DNA from 3 places in the Pseudomonas sp. PP3 genome. Region 1 is predicted to be linked to each of the others. Evidence: predicted binding sites of a transcription regulator. Region 1 holds the regulator's gene; each other region holds the start of a gene.
The links. Region 1 encodes FliA, which starts transcription of late flagellar genes. Its sites were predicted from a motif close to CTAAAGTTTNNNNNNNNNNNGCCGNTAA; they were not measured.

Region 1 (4,981 bases):
CCGACTCGCTTTCAGCGGCAGGCTCTTCAACCAAGTGGGCGACAGGTGCAGGTGCAACCTCGTCGGCCGATTGCGGCTCGGCCAGACGGGCCAGTGCCGCGAGCAATTCCGGTGTAGCAGCCGTGATCGGGCTGCGTTCGCGGACTTCGCTGAACATGCTGTTCACCGCGTCCAGCGCTTCAAGAACCACGTCCATCAATTCCGAGTCAACGCGACGCTCACCCTTGCGCAGGATGTCGAACACGTTCTCGGCGATGTGGCAGCACTCCACCAGCTCGTTGAGCTGGAGGAAGCCGGCGCCCCCTTTTACAGTGTGGAAACCGCGAAAAATTGCATTGAGCAAATCCGCATCATCCGGTCGGCTTTCCAGCTCGACCAGCTGTTCGGACAGTTGCTCTAGAATCTCGCCGGCCTCAACCAGGAAATCCTGAAGGATCTCTTCATCGGCGCCGAAGCTCATTAATGGTGTGCTCCTACAGGTCTAAAAACCCAAAAAACCTAAAATTCTAAAACGCTAAAATCCCAGGCTGGATAACAAATCGTCCACATCGTCCTGACCGGACACAACGTCTTCTCTTTTATCGGCATGAATCTGCGGACCTTCACCCTGAGAGAGATGTTTTTGTGGATCTTTTTCTGCAAGCATCGCTTCACGGTCATGTTCGATGCCCGCAAAGCGGTCCACCTGGCTGGCCATGAGTACGAGCTTGAGCAGGTTGCTTTCAACTTCGGTGACCAGTTGGGTCACACGCTTGATCACTTGACCTGTGAGGTCCTGATAATCCTGGGCCAGCAGGATGTCGTTGAGGTTGCCCGACACGGCACGGTTGTCTGTGCTGCTGCGTGCCAGGAACCCGTCGACGCGCCGGGCCAGTTCGCGGAACTCTTCAGCGCCGACTTCGCGACGCATGAACCGCCCCCAATCCGTGCTCAAGGCCTGGGCTTCGTCGGCCAGGCTGTTGACCAGCGGCGTGGCGTTTTCCACCAGGTCCATGGTGCGGTTGGCCGCGGCCTCGGTCAGCTTGACCACATAGCCCAGACGCTCGGTGGCGTCGGTGATCTGTGACACCTCCTCGGCTTGCGGCATGTGCGGGGCAATCTGAAAATTGACGATCGCGCTATGCAGCTCGCGGGTGAGCTTGCCCACTTCCTGATACAGGCCGCGGTCACGGGTCTGGTTGAGCTCATGGATCAATTGCACAGCATCGCCAAACCTGCCTTTTTCAAGGCTCGCGACCAGTTCGACGGCGTGTTTTTTCAGGGTCGATTCAAAATCGCCCTGCGAAGATTCGTTATGCCCCATAGCTCCCCCGTGGCGCAGTTCAACCGATGCGTTCGAAAATCTTCTCGATTTTTTCTTTCAACGCCTGGGCCGTGAAGGGTTTGACCACATAGCCGTTTACACCGGCCTGGGCCGCTTCGATGATCTGCTCGCGCTTGGCTTCAGCGGTCACCATCAGCACCGGCAGGTGCTTGAGCTTTTCATCGGCACGCACGTGGCGCAGCAGATCGATACCGGTCATGCCAGGCATGTTCCAGTCGGTCACCAGAAAGTCGATGCTCCCGCTGTTGAGTACCGGAATGGCGGTAGTGCCATCGTCGGCCTCGACCGTGTTGGTGAACCCAAGGTCACGCAACAGGTTTTTTATGATCCGCCGCATCGTTGAGAAGTCATCAACGATGAGGATTTTCATGTTCTTGTCCAATTCGACCTCCAAGCAGACTAAAACGCGCCCAGCACCTGGACGCGCCATTTCAATCAATCTGGCAAAGCACTCAATGACTGTCTGGAGTACAACGAAGCGAGACCGGCGCGGTTCATCACCCCACCAGCCACGTCGCAGTGCCCCCACACTGCCTTCAGCGCGCTCGCCACTCTCCCAAACGCCCCCGCAAACGGGCTGCGCACTGGCTATGTAACTGGCTGACCCGAGATTCGCTGACCCCCAGGACCTCACCGATTTCCTTGAGATTCAACTCTTCGTCGTAGTACAGCGCCAACACCAGTCGCTCACGCTCCGGCAAATTGGCAATCGCGTCCGCCAGCGCTGCCTGAAAGCGTTCATCTTCCAGATCGCGTGACGGCTCGAGGTGAGCACTCGCGCCATCCTCGTGCAGCCCTTCGTGTTCGCCGTCCTGCAACAGATCGTCGAAACTGAATAAACGGCTGCCCAGGGTGTCGTTCAAAATCCCGTAGTAATCGTCGAGACTCAATTGGAGTTCGGCCGCAACTTCGTGATCTTTAGCGTCACGGCCGGTTTTAGCTTCAATCGAGCGGATGGCGTCGCTGACCATGCGGGTATTGCGGTGGACCGAGCGTGGCGCCCAGTCGCCCTTGCGCACTTCATCGAGCATGGCGCCGCGGATGCGGATGCCCGCGTACGTCTCGAAACTTGCGCCTTTGCTGGCGTCGTATTTGGTCGAAACTTCCAGCAGGCCAATCATCCCGGCCTGGATCAAGTCTTCGACCTGGACACTGGCCGGCAGACGCGCCAGCAAGTGGTAGGCAATGCGTTTGACCAGCGGCGCGTAACGCTCGATCAGCTCGTACTGCGCATCGCGTGCCGATTTCTTGTAGAGGTTGTAGCCGCTGGCTGTCATAGCACGGGTCCTGCCGTTTGTTGCACGAGGCGCTCGACGAAGAACTCCAGATGCCCGCGCGGGTTGGCGGGCAGCGGCCAGGTGTCGACCTTCTGCGCGATCGCCTTGAAGGCCAGCGAGCACTTGGAGCGCGGGAACGCTTCGTAAACGGCACGCTGTTTTTGCACGGCCTTGCGCACGCTTTCGTCATAAGGCACGGCGCCGACGTATTGCAGGGCGACGTCGAGGAAGCGATCCGTGACTTTGGTCAACTTGGCGAACAGGTTGCGCCCTTCCTGCGGGCTCTGGGCCATGTTGGCCAGGACGCGGAAGCGGTTCATGCCGTAGTCGCGGTTAAGCAGTTTGATCAACGCATAAGCGTCGGTGATCGAGGTCGGCTCGTCGCAGACCACCAGCAACACTTCCTGGGCCGCACGGACAAAACTGACTACCGAGTCACCGATACCCGCAGCGGTGTCAATCACCAGCACGTCGAGGTTGTCGCCGATGTCGCTGAAGGCCTGGATCAGGCCGGCATGTTGCGCCGGGCTCAAGTGAACCATGCTCTGGGTGCCGGACGCGGCGGGAACGATGCGGATGCCGCCCGGGCCCTGCAACAGGACGTCGCGCAGCTCGCAGCGACCTTCGATCACGTCGGCCAGGGTACGTTTGGGTGTCAGGCCCAACAGAACGTCGACGTTCGCCAGCCCCAGGTCGGCGTCCAGCAACATGACGCGCCGGCCAAGTTCAGCCAAAGCCAGGGACAAGTTCACTGACACGTTAGTTTTCCCGACGCCACCTTTGCCGCCGGTCACCGCGATCACCTGTACGGGATGCATGCTGCCCATGTTATTTCTTTACCTTGTCTTGCATAGACGGAGGCCACATTACTGGCTGCGCGTTCGTAAACCGAACAATGCATGGCAGACCATCGATGTAGGTACAAAAACTATTCATTGTTACCTCAGCCTACCTGTTTGGTGGGGCTGTGGTAGATATCAGCGAACATGTCAGCCATGGCTTCTTCGCTGGGTTCTTCCTGCATTTGCACGCTGACGGCGCGGCTGACCAGTTGATGACGACGCGGCAGATGCAAATCATCCGGAATCCGCGGGCCATCAGTCAGGTAGGCCACCGGTAATTCATGGCTGATGGCCAGGCTCAGCACTTCGCCCAGACTTGCCGTTTCATCCAGTTTAGTCAGGATGCAGCCAGCAAGCCCGCAGCGCTTGTAACTGTGATAAGCGGCGGTTAGAACCTGTTTCTGGCTGGTGGTTGCCAGGACCAGATAATTTTTTGATTTTATGCCTCGTCCGGCCAGGCTTTCGAGCTGCATGCGCAGAGCCGGATCGCTGGCCTGAAGGCCGGCGGTATCGATCAGCACCACGCGCTTGCGCAGCAGGGGTTCCAGCGCTTGCACCAGCGATTGCCCCGGATCAACGTGGGTCACCGGCACATTGAGAATCCGACCGAGGGTCTTGAGCTGCTCCTGGGCACCGATGCGGTAGCTGTCCATGCTCACCAGCGCGATATTCTGCGCGCCGTACTTGAGCACGTAACGGGCAGCCAGTTTGGCCAGGGTGGTGGTCTTGCCCATGCCGGCAGGGCCGACCATGGCAATCACCCCGCCCTCTTCCAGCGGCTCGATTTCCGGCGTGGCGATCATCCGCGCCAGGTGCGCCAGCAACATGCGCCAGGCCTGACGGGGTTCTTGAATGTCGGTGATCAGCGCCAGCAGGTCGCGAGACAACGGCCCGGACAAACCGATACGTTGCAGACGACGCCAGAGGTTGGCCTGGCCCGGGCTGCTGCCTTGCAGCTGATTCCACGCCAGGGAGCCCAGCTGTACTTCCATCAGCTCGCGCAGGCTGTTGAGCTCGAAACGCATCGAGTCAAATACCCGGGAATCCATCGCGGCCGCCGGAGCCGGAGCTGGCGCAGGGCGACGAGGCTCGGCGTAGGTCGGCTCGATCAGCGGCTCGGCTGCGGTGAGCGGCAAACCGGCGAACAATTGGCGATTGGTGGCGTTGTCGCTTTCGCCGTCGCTGCGCAGGCTCAACTCGGCCTGGGCGGTGACGATGCGCGACTGGGTCTTGCGCAGCTCGTCTTCGAGCTCCATGTTCGGCACGCGTGGCGCCAGCGCCGACAGCTTGTAATCCAGGGCAGCCGTCAGCTCGACACCACCGGCAATGCGGCGGTTGCCAATGATGGCCGCATCAGCGCCCAGCTCATCACGAACCAGTTTCATGGCCTGACGCATATCGGCGGCGAAAAAACGCTTAACTTGCATAAACCACTACCTCAGCCGTTGGGCCCTACTGTCGCAACGATGGTCACTTGCTTGTTGTCAGGGATTTCCTGATAAGCCAACACGTGCAAACCCGGGACTGCCAGTCGGCCA
Region 2 (4,981 bases), 1.6 Mb from region 1:
ACTTTGCCGATGATGTACTGCGAACAGGAATTGGCAAACGGCTCGCTGGTGCAGTTGCTGCCTGAATGGTCGTTGCCGGGTGGCTGGTTGCAAGCGGTCTACCCTCATCGACGCGGCGTGATGCCGGCCGTGCGCGCCTGGCTCGACCATCTGATTGAAACATTCAATGCCTGTGGGGATCGTTTGATATGAAGGCTGGACGCATGAGCGAAGCGCAGGTCGCGGCATTCTGTCTTGCATTGCCGGGTGCGCGGGAAGACTACAAATGGGGCGGCGTGCGGGTATTTTCGATTGCCGGGAACAAGATGTTCGCCTTGCAGAACCTGCGGGGGGAGTCCCTCGCATTCAAGGTCGACAAGGATTTGTTTCTTGGTCATTGCGACCGACCAGGCATTCACCCGGCGCCTTATCTGGCGCGCGCCCAATGGATCATCATGAACACGCCCTACCCGCTGGGCGCCGAGGAATTGCAAGGCCTGTTGCAACGCTCCCACCAACTGGTGGTCAGCAAATTGCCCAAGCGGACCCGGATCGGCTTACTGCTTTAAAACAATGCAAACAGGCGGGCGCCAAGAAACAGCATGTCGATCCAGAACACCTGGTGCAGCAGCACGATGAACCAGAACACCACCTGAAACGAAACCTTGCGCGTCTTGTGCCGAAACACCTGCTGAGCCAGCAGTGCGCCCGGCCAGCCACCAGCGAACTCCAACGCATGCAGCACGTTTTCCGGGGTTCGCCACTGCTCGGCGCGGGCCTTGCGCTTGTCGCTCCAATACAGCAAAAACGCCAGCACACTGACGATGCCGTAGGCCGCCAGAGGAATCATCGACACTCCTTGCAGCCATAACGACATCGAACCAGACAGTGGCAGCGCACACAGCGTCGCAAACACCAGCCATTTCAAGCGAAGGTTCTGAATCCCGCCTCCGGGTGGACGGCCGCGGTTGTTGCGTGCGCTGGAATCACTCATGGCTGGGCGGCTGTCCAGTCGACCCAACCGAACTGCCAAGTCGCCAAAATCAACAGACCGAAGGCGATGCGATACCAGGCGAATGCCGCATAGCTGTGACTGGCGATAAACTTGAGCAAGCCACGCACGGCGATCATCGCGAAGATGAACGCCGTAACGAAACCGATGGCGAACACCGGGAAGTCAGCCGGCACAAACAGCTCGTGGTACTTGTAGCCCGAATACACCGCTGCACCGACCATGGTCGGCATGGCCAGGAAGAACGAGAACTCGGTGGCGGTCTTGCGCGACAGGCCGAACAACAGGCCACCGATGATCGTCGAGCCAGAACGCGAAGTGCCCGGAATCATCGCCAGGCACTGGGCGAAGCCCACCTTGAGTGCATCTTTCCAGGTGATCTCGTCGACCGTTTCGGCATGAACTTCATGCTGGCGTTTTTCGGCCCACAGCATGATCACCCCGCCCACCACCAAGGCCGTGGCCACGGTGATCGGGTTGAACAGGTAGTGGTGAATCAAGTCGGCGAAAATCACCCCCAACACCACGGCCGGCAGGAAGGCAATCAGCAGGTTCGCCGTGAAGCGACGTGCACTTGGCTGGGTTGGCAAGCCGATGACCACGTCGAAAATCTTGCGGCGAAACTCCCAGACTACCGCCAGGATCGCCCCGAGCTGGATGATGATGTTGAACGCCATGGCGCGTTCACCACCGAAGTCGAGCAAGTCTGCAACAATGATCTGGTGCCCGGTACTGGAAATGGGCAAAAACTCCGTCAGTCCTTCTACAACGCCAAGAATCAAAGCCTGAAAGGCAGTCCAAAAATCCATCAATCCCCCAAAAGGCTATGCGTGTGCGCATGCCCCGTCAGTATTATCCAAGCGTTCACTGCGATCAGCGTAGTTGAAGTCCGCGTGCACAAAGCCCCCTCCTGACCCCGAAAATTGCGTGAAAATCATTTTGGATTCAGGTTTTTGCGCACCGGGCCGAAATCCTATCAGACAAGCCTGAAAAGCGCTGCCGCGTTATCAGGCCTGACAGGATGCAGGCGATCACTTTACAAAAACAAGAAACCGGAGCACCGCGTTATGAACAGCTTGCGCAATATGTCGATCAGCCGGCGGTTGTGGCTCATCTTGATCGTGGCCGTCATGATGCTGTTGGCCTTGGGCGTCTTGATGCTCAAGCAGATTCACGATGACCTGTACGACGCCAAGGCTCAGAAAACCCAGCATGTGGTGGAGACGGCCAGCGGCATTCTGAGTTACTACCACGGCCTGGAAACCGCCGGCACCCTCACGCGTGACGCTGCCCAGAAACAGGCGCTGACTGCCGTGCGCGGCTTGCGCTACGACCAGAACGACTACTTCTGGATCAACGATCTGACGCCGGTGATGGTCATGCACCCGGCCAACCCGAAACTCGACGGCCAGAACCTCTCGGCCATCCGCGATCCGGATGGCTTTGCCGTGTTCAACGAAATGGTCGCCGTGGCCAAGAGCAAAGGCGCCGGGATCATCAACTATCGTTGGCCAAAGCCGGGCGCCAGCGCGCCGGTCGAGAAAACTTCCTACGTCAAACTGTTCGAACCCTGGGGCTGGGTCCTCGGCTCCGGGGTGTACATCGATGACATGCAAGCCGAGTTTTACGGGCAAGTCTGGGAAGCAGCGTTTATTGGCCTGGCGATTGCGCTGATCATGGTTGCGCTGGTGATCCTGATCGCCCGCAGCATCGTGCGCCCACTGCAGGACACCGTGAACGCGATGGCCAATATTGCCAGCGGGGAAAGCGACCTGACCCGCAGTCTCGACACCCACGGCCAGGATGAAGTCACGCAGCTGGCAAGGCACTTCAATGCCTTTACCGCCAAGCTTCGCCAGGTGATCGGCGAGTTGCAGGTGTCCGCCAGTGCCTTGGGCCAATCGTCCAGCGAACTGGGCAACGACGCCACCCAGGCCCAGCAGCGCAGTCAGCAACAGTCGCAACAAATGGAACTGGTGGCCACGGCCATCAATGAAGTGACCTATGGCGTGCAGGATGTGGCGAAGAACGCCGAACATGCCGCCAGTGAAATGCGCGACGCCGAAGCCCAGGCCCAGCAAGGCCAGATCAACATCAACGGCAGCCTGCAGCAGATCGATACCTTGTCCTCGACCATCAATCAGGCCGTGGAAGTCATTCGCACCCTGGCCACCGAGAGCACGCAGATTGGCAGCGTTCTGGAAGTGATCCGTTCCATCGCCGAACAGACCAATCTGCTGGCCCTGAACGCGGCCATCGAGGCGGCCCGCGCCGGGGAACAAGGTCGAGGGTTTGCCGTGGTGGCCGACGAGGTTCGACTGTTGGCCCAGCGTACCCAGAAATCGACGGCGGAGATCCAGACGATGATCGAGCGCCTGCAAAGTCATTCCGAAGCAGCGGTCAAGGTGATCAGCGACAGCAGCCGCGCCTCGCAACTGACGATTGAACAGGCAGGCCTTGCCGGTGCGAGCCTGAATGCAATTGGCCAGGCATTGCGCAATCTGAACGGTCTGAACGCGTCGATTGCCAGCGCCACCCTGCAGCAGGCGCACGTGGTCGAGGACATCAATCAGAACGTGACGCAAGCCGCCGGGTTGTCCCACAGCACCGCGCTGGCGGCTGAGCAGTCCAGTGCGGCGAGCGTGCGGCTCAAGGGGCTGAGTGAGCAGTTGAACGGGTTGCTGAGGCAGTTCAGGGTGTAACACTCGACAGATCGCAGCTTCAGGCAGCCCCTCTGCTCTGCAGGTGCTGCCGAAGGCTGCGATCTTTTGTTCTCTGCGGGTACAATCCGCACCCTCTTCGATTTTCCTCAAGGAACCTCCATGTCCGGGCTTGAACTGTTTGCCGCCACCCTCGGTGTCATTGCCGTCTGGTTGACGGTCAAGCAGAACCCTTGGTGCTGGCCGATCGGCCTGGTCATGGTGCTTATCTATAGCTGGATCTTCTTCGAAGTGAAGCTGTATTCGGACATGCTCCTGCAAGTGATCTACGCCGCCCTGCAGCTGTATGGCTGGTGGCAATGGACCCGTGCGGGTGAGGCCAGTCATGGTCGTGAAGTCAGTCGGCTGGACAGCCGATCAGTGACGATCGGATTGATCATCGGTGCCAATGGCAGTCTATTGCTCGGCGCCGCGATGGCGCACTGGACCGACGCGGCCCAACCCTGGCTCGACGCGGCACTGACCGGTTTCAGCCTGGTGGCGCAAGTGTGGATGGCGCAAAAACGCGTTCAATGCTGGCCGCTCTGGATCGCCGTGGATGTGATCTTCGTCGGGTTGTTTATCTACAAAGACCTGTATTTGACGGCTGCGCTGTACGGCTTGTTTCTGCTGCTGGCCGTACAAGGTTGGCGCGAATGGCGCGCGGCCCCGGCGTTGCGCACATGAAGGTGCTGGTACTGACGGGGCCCGAGTCCAGTGGCAAGAGCTGGCTGTCGGCCGAGCTGCAAGCTCATTTCGGCGGGATTTTGGTGGGTGAATATGTGCGCCGGTTCATTGAACAGAACCCGCGAGATACCTCCCTGGCGGATATCCCGACCATCGCCCGTGGCCAGTTGCAGTGGGAAGATGAAGCCCGCGCCTTGCAACCGCCACTGCTGATCCTCGACACCCACTTGCTCAGCAACATCCTCTGGAGCCAGACACTCTTCGGTGACTGCCCTGGCTGGATCGAGCAAGCATTGCTGGCCAGGCAATATGACCTGCACTTGTTGTTGTCACCCGAGAATGTCGAGTGGACCGATGATGGTCAGCGTTGCCAACCTGAACTCGTTGAGCGACAGGTGTTCTTCAACGACATCCGGGCATGGCTGGAACAGCATGGGCAACTCGTACAAGTGCTAAGCGGCGACTGGTCCGAGCGACGAGCTCAGGCATTGACTGCCGTCGCGATGTTGCTCGGCCTCACCCCCTGATTCCGGGGGTATTTACCCAGCGTTTTCCCCTGTTTTGGGTCAAAAGTGTCCATTCGTGAAACACCCGCTTCCCCGCA
Region 3 (4,981 bases), 2.6 Mb from region 1:
TCGGTGATCAGTGACGACCGCGAAGCCAGCCTGCACCTGACCCAAAGCCTGCTCGATCCGCTGCCCAAACAGATAGCCCTGATCGGCGCGCGTCCCGAGCTGAGCATCAGCCAGGAACGCGCCGCTGGTTTCAAGGAGGCACTGGCCGGCTACAACGGCGAAGTGTTGATCGAACACGGCGAGTCATTCAGCCGTGAGTGCGGCAAACAATTGATGGAAGAATTACTTCAGCGTGTAGGGCATCTTCCCGAAGCGCTGGTGACTACGTCCTACGTACTGCTTCAAGGCGTGTTCGACGCGCTGCACGACTTCCCGCTGAAAAACCGTCCGTTGCGCCTCGGCACGTTCGGCGACACCCAATTGCTGGACTTCCTGCCGCTGCCGGTCAACGCCATGGCCCAGCAACATCAGTTGATTGCCGACAAAGCCCTGGCGCTGGCCCTGGCAGCCATCGAGCAGTCCGATTACCAACCCGGCGTGCAAGCCATTCAACGGACGTTCAAACAACGTATCCGTCAGGACTGAGCCATGGACCTGATCGACACCCACACGCACCTGGATTTTCCCGACTTCGACGCGGATCGTCAGGCGCTGATGACCGAAAGCCGCGCCCTTGGAGTCCGGCAAATGGTGGTGCTGGGGGTTTATCAGGGTAATTGGCAACGGGTCTGGGAACTGGTGCAAAACGATCCAGACCTGCATGCGGCGTTCGGTTTACATCCGGTGTATCTGGACGATCATCGACCGCAAGACTTGCGCGAACTCGGTGACTGGCTAAGCCGTCTGGCCGGTCACCGACAGTTGTGCGCGGTGGGCGAAATCGGCCTCGACTACTTCATCGAAACCCTCGACCGAGAGCGCCAGCAAGCGTTGTTCGACGCACAGCTGCAACTGGCGGTGGACTTCAATCTACCGGCACTGATTCATGTGCGACGCAGCCACGCGGCGGTGATCGCCACGCTAAAACGCTTCAAGGTGAAACGTACCGGGATCATCCACGCCTTCGCCGGCAGCAAGGAAGAGGCGCGCGAATACATCAAGCTGGGTTTCAAACTGGGTCTTGGCGGCGCCGCGACCTGGCCCCAGGCACTGCGCATGCACCGAGTACTCGCCGAGCTGCCGCTCGACTCGGTGGTGCTGGAAACCGACTCACCGGACATGGCGCCCGCCATGTTCCCCGGCCAACGCAACAGCCCGGCGCACTTGCCGGCGATCTGTGCCGCACTGGCCGAGATCATGGCCATCAGCCCCGAACACCTGGCCGCCGTCAGCACGGCCAATGCCCGGGAGTTGTTCGGCTGGTAATTCCAGACAGCCCAAAACAACAGGGTCACCGGATGTCGGTTAAACGCGGAACGCGCTGATCAACTGTTTCAGCTCCACCACCTGCGCCGACAACGCGCGGCTGGCGTCCTCGGTCTGGTGCGCGCCTTCAGCGGTGCGCTCGCCGGCGCGGTTGATCTCGACGATGTTCTGATCGATGTCGTGCGCCACGGCGGTTTGTTGCTCCACGGCGGCGGCGATCTGCTGATTCTGGTCGACGATCATGCCGACTGCACCAAGGATGTTTTCCAGCGCAAGCTGGACCTTTTCCGACTGTCCCACGGTGCCATTTGCCATCTCATGGCTGACGCCCATCGCCTTGACCGCCGCACCGACACCGCCGTGCAATTTGGCAATCATCTGCTCGATTTCCTCGGTCGATTGCTGGGTGCGCTTGGCCAGGGTCCGGACCTCGTCCGCCACCACGGCAAACCCGCGCCCTTGCTCACCGGCCCGTGCCGCCTCGATCGCAGCGTTCAGCGCCAGCAGGTTGGTCTGCTCGGCGATGCTCTTGATCACTTCCAGCACGCGGCTGATGGACTGGCTGTCACTGGCCAGCTGATTGATCACCAACACCGACTGATCGATCTCACTGGCCAGCGCCGCGATGCTGCCTTGCTGGGACTGCACCAGCCCTCGCCCGCTGATGGTTTCATCGTTGACGCTGTGGGCGCTGCTGACCGCCGCGGCGGCACTGCGCGCGACTTCCAGGGACGTCGCCGACATCTGGTTCATCGCCGTGGCCACCTGCTCGATCTGCGTGCGTTGTCCGGCCACAGCCTGGTTACTTTGCGCCGAAACGCTCTCCACTTGCCCGGCCTGGCGCTCAACCTCACTGACGGTCTGCCCGACGCGCTCGATCAGGTCATGGATTTTCTTCACCGTGCCGTTGAACACCTCGCCCAACTCGCCCAACTCGTCGCGGCTATTGGCACTGAAAGTTACCGTCATGTCGCCGGCCGCCACTTTGTCCATGACCCCACCCAGACGTTTGAGGGTGGTGCGGGTGGACGCGTAGAAACCGCCGTAAAGATAGAAGATCAGGATAAACACCACCGACAACGCCACGGCCTGCAGGATCATGTGGGTGCGGTTCTGGTCCAGGCGCTGCTGCAACTGGGTGCCAAGAAACTTCAGGGTGTCTTCGTTGAGTTGGTAGGTCTTGTCCATCAAGACGGTGACCTGATCGTAGAAGGCCTGCCACGGCGCATCGAGCGTGTCGGCCATCACCACCTGTTCTTCGAACAGCTCACTGGCCTTTTTCAATGACGCTCTGCTGCTGTCAGCCTGAGCAGCCAGGGTTTGCGCCGCCGCTTTGCTGGAATTCGTCGCGTCCTGCAATTTCAGACCGTACTCGGCCTGGAGTTTTTCGATCTGCCCCAACAGCTCATCGAATCGGTTGCTCGACGCCGAGTTGAGAAAACCTTGCCCCAGCGAGGACGCGCCCATCGCCCGGCCTTCACCCAGAACCTGAGTGATGCGCGGCGTGACGCTGGTCACCAATTCACTGAGCTGGCGAATGTCACTTTGGTTGTCGAGGCTCAGGCCGGACTGACTGGCAATGAGCTGACTGAAAAGCTGGGCATTGCCCACCAGCTTGCCTGTCAGCGCACTTTTGCTTTGCAGGGATTTTTCCGTTTGCTGTGCCTTGAACGCGGCGATCATTTCATCGCGCTTGCCATCGAACACCGCGATTTGCTCCGGTTCGCTGCTCATCGCCGTCAGCCCTTGCAGACGCGTCAGTACGCTTTGTTCCAGGCTGCTGATCTGCGACTCGATATTCGCGGCCTTACCGGACTGGCCGAGGGCAACGTTGATCTGCACCAAATTGTTCAGGGTTTCCAGATCGCGTCGCAGCGTCAGGCTGCTGCCCAACAGGTCGAGGCTTTGCAGTTCAATCCGGGTGCCCTGGAATTCGCGATAGGAATCACGCACCAGGTAGAAGTTGGTCACCAGCATTGGCACCAGGAACAGAACGCTGATCAGGCTGAACTTCATGCCGAAGCTCAGGCGATTCATTAGCGCGACGGCGGGATAGAGCAAGCTCTTCACTGGAAGTCTCCCTTGGATTTCTTATTTTTATTGGCAGGCGCAGCGAGACAGCAGATAGCCACTATTCGGCGCTATCTCTGTATAGCTTAAATCGGCAGGGGTTTTTGTAACTTAAGGTTAACGGGAGTCAAATGAGGGCCTGTGGCAGCAGACGCAGCCTGCCACAGGCATCAGAGGATTCAGGGCAGGACAGTCCACAAGGCGAAACCGGCATACCAGAGCACCGCCGCCCGCAGCAGTAACTCCCAGAGCCGGTCCAGATTATTGATGCCGTCAGGTCCGGCCACCGGCGCAGGAATTTCAGCGGCCACCCGCCCGGCCTTCTCGATCAACTGAGCGGCACTGATGTTCCAGTTCAGCAGCTCATGCAACATCACGCGGCTGACGGCGACAAAGTTGCCGACCAAGGCAAAACTTGCGGCCAGCAAGCGCACCGGCACCCAATCAAAGGCGTGACGCAATTGCCCCGCGCGCTCGACCACGGCCGGGTTTTTCCCGTGCTCTTCAGCCAAAGCCAGCAGGCGATAACTCAAGGCCGCGACCGGTCCCAACAGGAAATACCAGAAAATCACCGCGAAAAAGCTTTGGTAAGCCTCCCACAGCAAATGCCCTTCGACCCGCTCCAGCAGCTGTTCGCCGCTGTCGGCGCAGATGTCCAGATCGCGCTTGGCGACATGGGCTGCCGCTTGCAGGTCTTCCCGGCGCCAGGCATCGCGAAAAGGCCCGAGACCGGCCAGCAGATCACCGCGCCCCAGGCTGTAAATCACCACCAACAGGTGCACCGGCAAGGCCAGCAGACCGTAAGCCACTGGCTCAATCACCACCAGCAGCAAGCCAAGCAGCGCAACAGGAAACAGCACCAGGATCGCCAAAACCAGCCACGGACGCTTTACCAGACGCGGGCTGATCTCAAGCTTGTGCAGCTCGCGAACCCAGCCCGCGTCGCGTTGAACCCGATGGCGCAGGGCCGAAAACTTCTCGATCCAGACCGCCAACAGCAACACCAGAAAACTCATTGTCCATCCTCATTTGCCAGGGCCGCACGATAGCGTGCCCAGTCGAACGCCGGTCCCGGATCCGTCTTGCGTCCGGGGGCGATGTCGCTATGTCCGCAGATCCGTTGTGCAGTGATCGCCGGAAACGCCGCCTGCAGCTGCCGGGTCAGGCCGGTCAACGCGCGATATTGATCATCGGTGAACGGCAGATCATCCGTGCCCTCCAGTTCGATGCCCACGGAAAAATCGTTACAGGTTTCCCGTCCCTCGAAGTTCGAAACGCCAGCGTGCCAGGCGCGCTCAAGGCAAGAGACAAACTGGGTGATGGCACCGTCACGCTCAATCAGAAAATGCGCGGACACCCGCAGGTCGGCAATCCCCTCAAAGTAGGGGTGCTCCGTGACATCCAGACGATTCTGGAAAAACGCCTGCACCTTGCCCGTGGCGAATTGTGCCGGCGGCAAGCTGATGTTGTGGATCACCAGCAGGGAGATTTCGCCCTCGGGGCGCGCATTGAAGTTGGGCGAGGGGCACAAACGCACGTCCTGGCACCAACCGCTCGCGTGGTCCAACAGCATACCGATTCCTTCAACGACAAGTGTGTTGACCCC

Region 2: the regulator FliA is predicted to act here: its motif matches at 1,936-1,963, upstream of KHO07_RS14675 (methyl-accepting chemotaxis protein).
Region 3: the regulator FliA is predicted to act here: its motif matches at 3,464-3,491, upstream of KHO07_RS24980 (methyl-accepting chemotaxis protein).

The regions. Positions count from the first base shown of each region.
Region 1 covers NZ_HG995459.1:1,646,018-1,650,998, reverse strand. Annotated here, with positions in the region: gene KHO07_RS07650 (chemotaxis protein CheA) at 1-460, opposite strand, end outside; gene KHO07_RS07645 (protein phosphatase CheZ) at 515-1,303, opposite strand; gene KHO07_RS07640 (chemotaxis response regulator CheY) at 1,323-1,694, opposite strand; gene fliA (RNA polymerase sigma factor FliA) at 1,861-2,601, opposite strand; gene fleN (flagellar synthesis regulator FleN) at 2,598-3,428, opposite strand; gene flhF (flagellar biosynthesis protein FlhF) at 3,545-4,870, opposite strand; gene flhA (flagellar biosynthesis protein FlhA) at 4,882-4,981, opposite strand, start outside.
Region 2 covers NZ_HG995459.1:3,235,358-3,240,338, forward strand. Annotated here, with positions in the region: gene KHO07_RS14655 (LysR substrate-binding domain-containing protein) at 1-192, shown strand, start outside; gene KHO07_RS14660 (MmcQ/YjbR family DNA-binding protein) at 189-548, shown strand; gene KHO07_RS14665 (DUF1294 domain-containing protein) at 545-973, opposite strand; gene KHO07_RS14670 (undecaprenyl-diphosphate phosphatase) at 970-1,800, opposite strand; gene KHO07_RS14675 (methyl-accepting chemotaxis protein) at 2,059-3,693, shown strand; gene pnuC (nicotinamide riboside transporter PnuC) at 3,814-4,377, shown strand; gene KHO07_RS14685 (AAA family ATPase) at 4,374-4,904, shown strand.
Region 3 covers NZ_HG995459.1:5,487,584-5,492,564, forward strand. Annotated here, with positions in the region: gene cra (catabolite repressor/activator) at 1-525, shown strand, start outside; gene KHO07_RS24975 (TatD family hydrolase) at 529-1,305, shown strand; gene KHO07_RS24980 (methyl-accepting chemotaxis protein) at 1,345-3,375, opposite strand; gene ampE (regulatory signaling modulator protein AmpE) at 3,555-4,391, opposite strand; gene ampD (1,6-anhydro-N-acetylmuramyl-L-alanine amidase AmpD) at 4,388-4,948, opposite strand.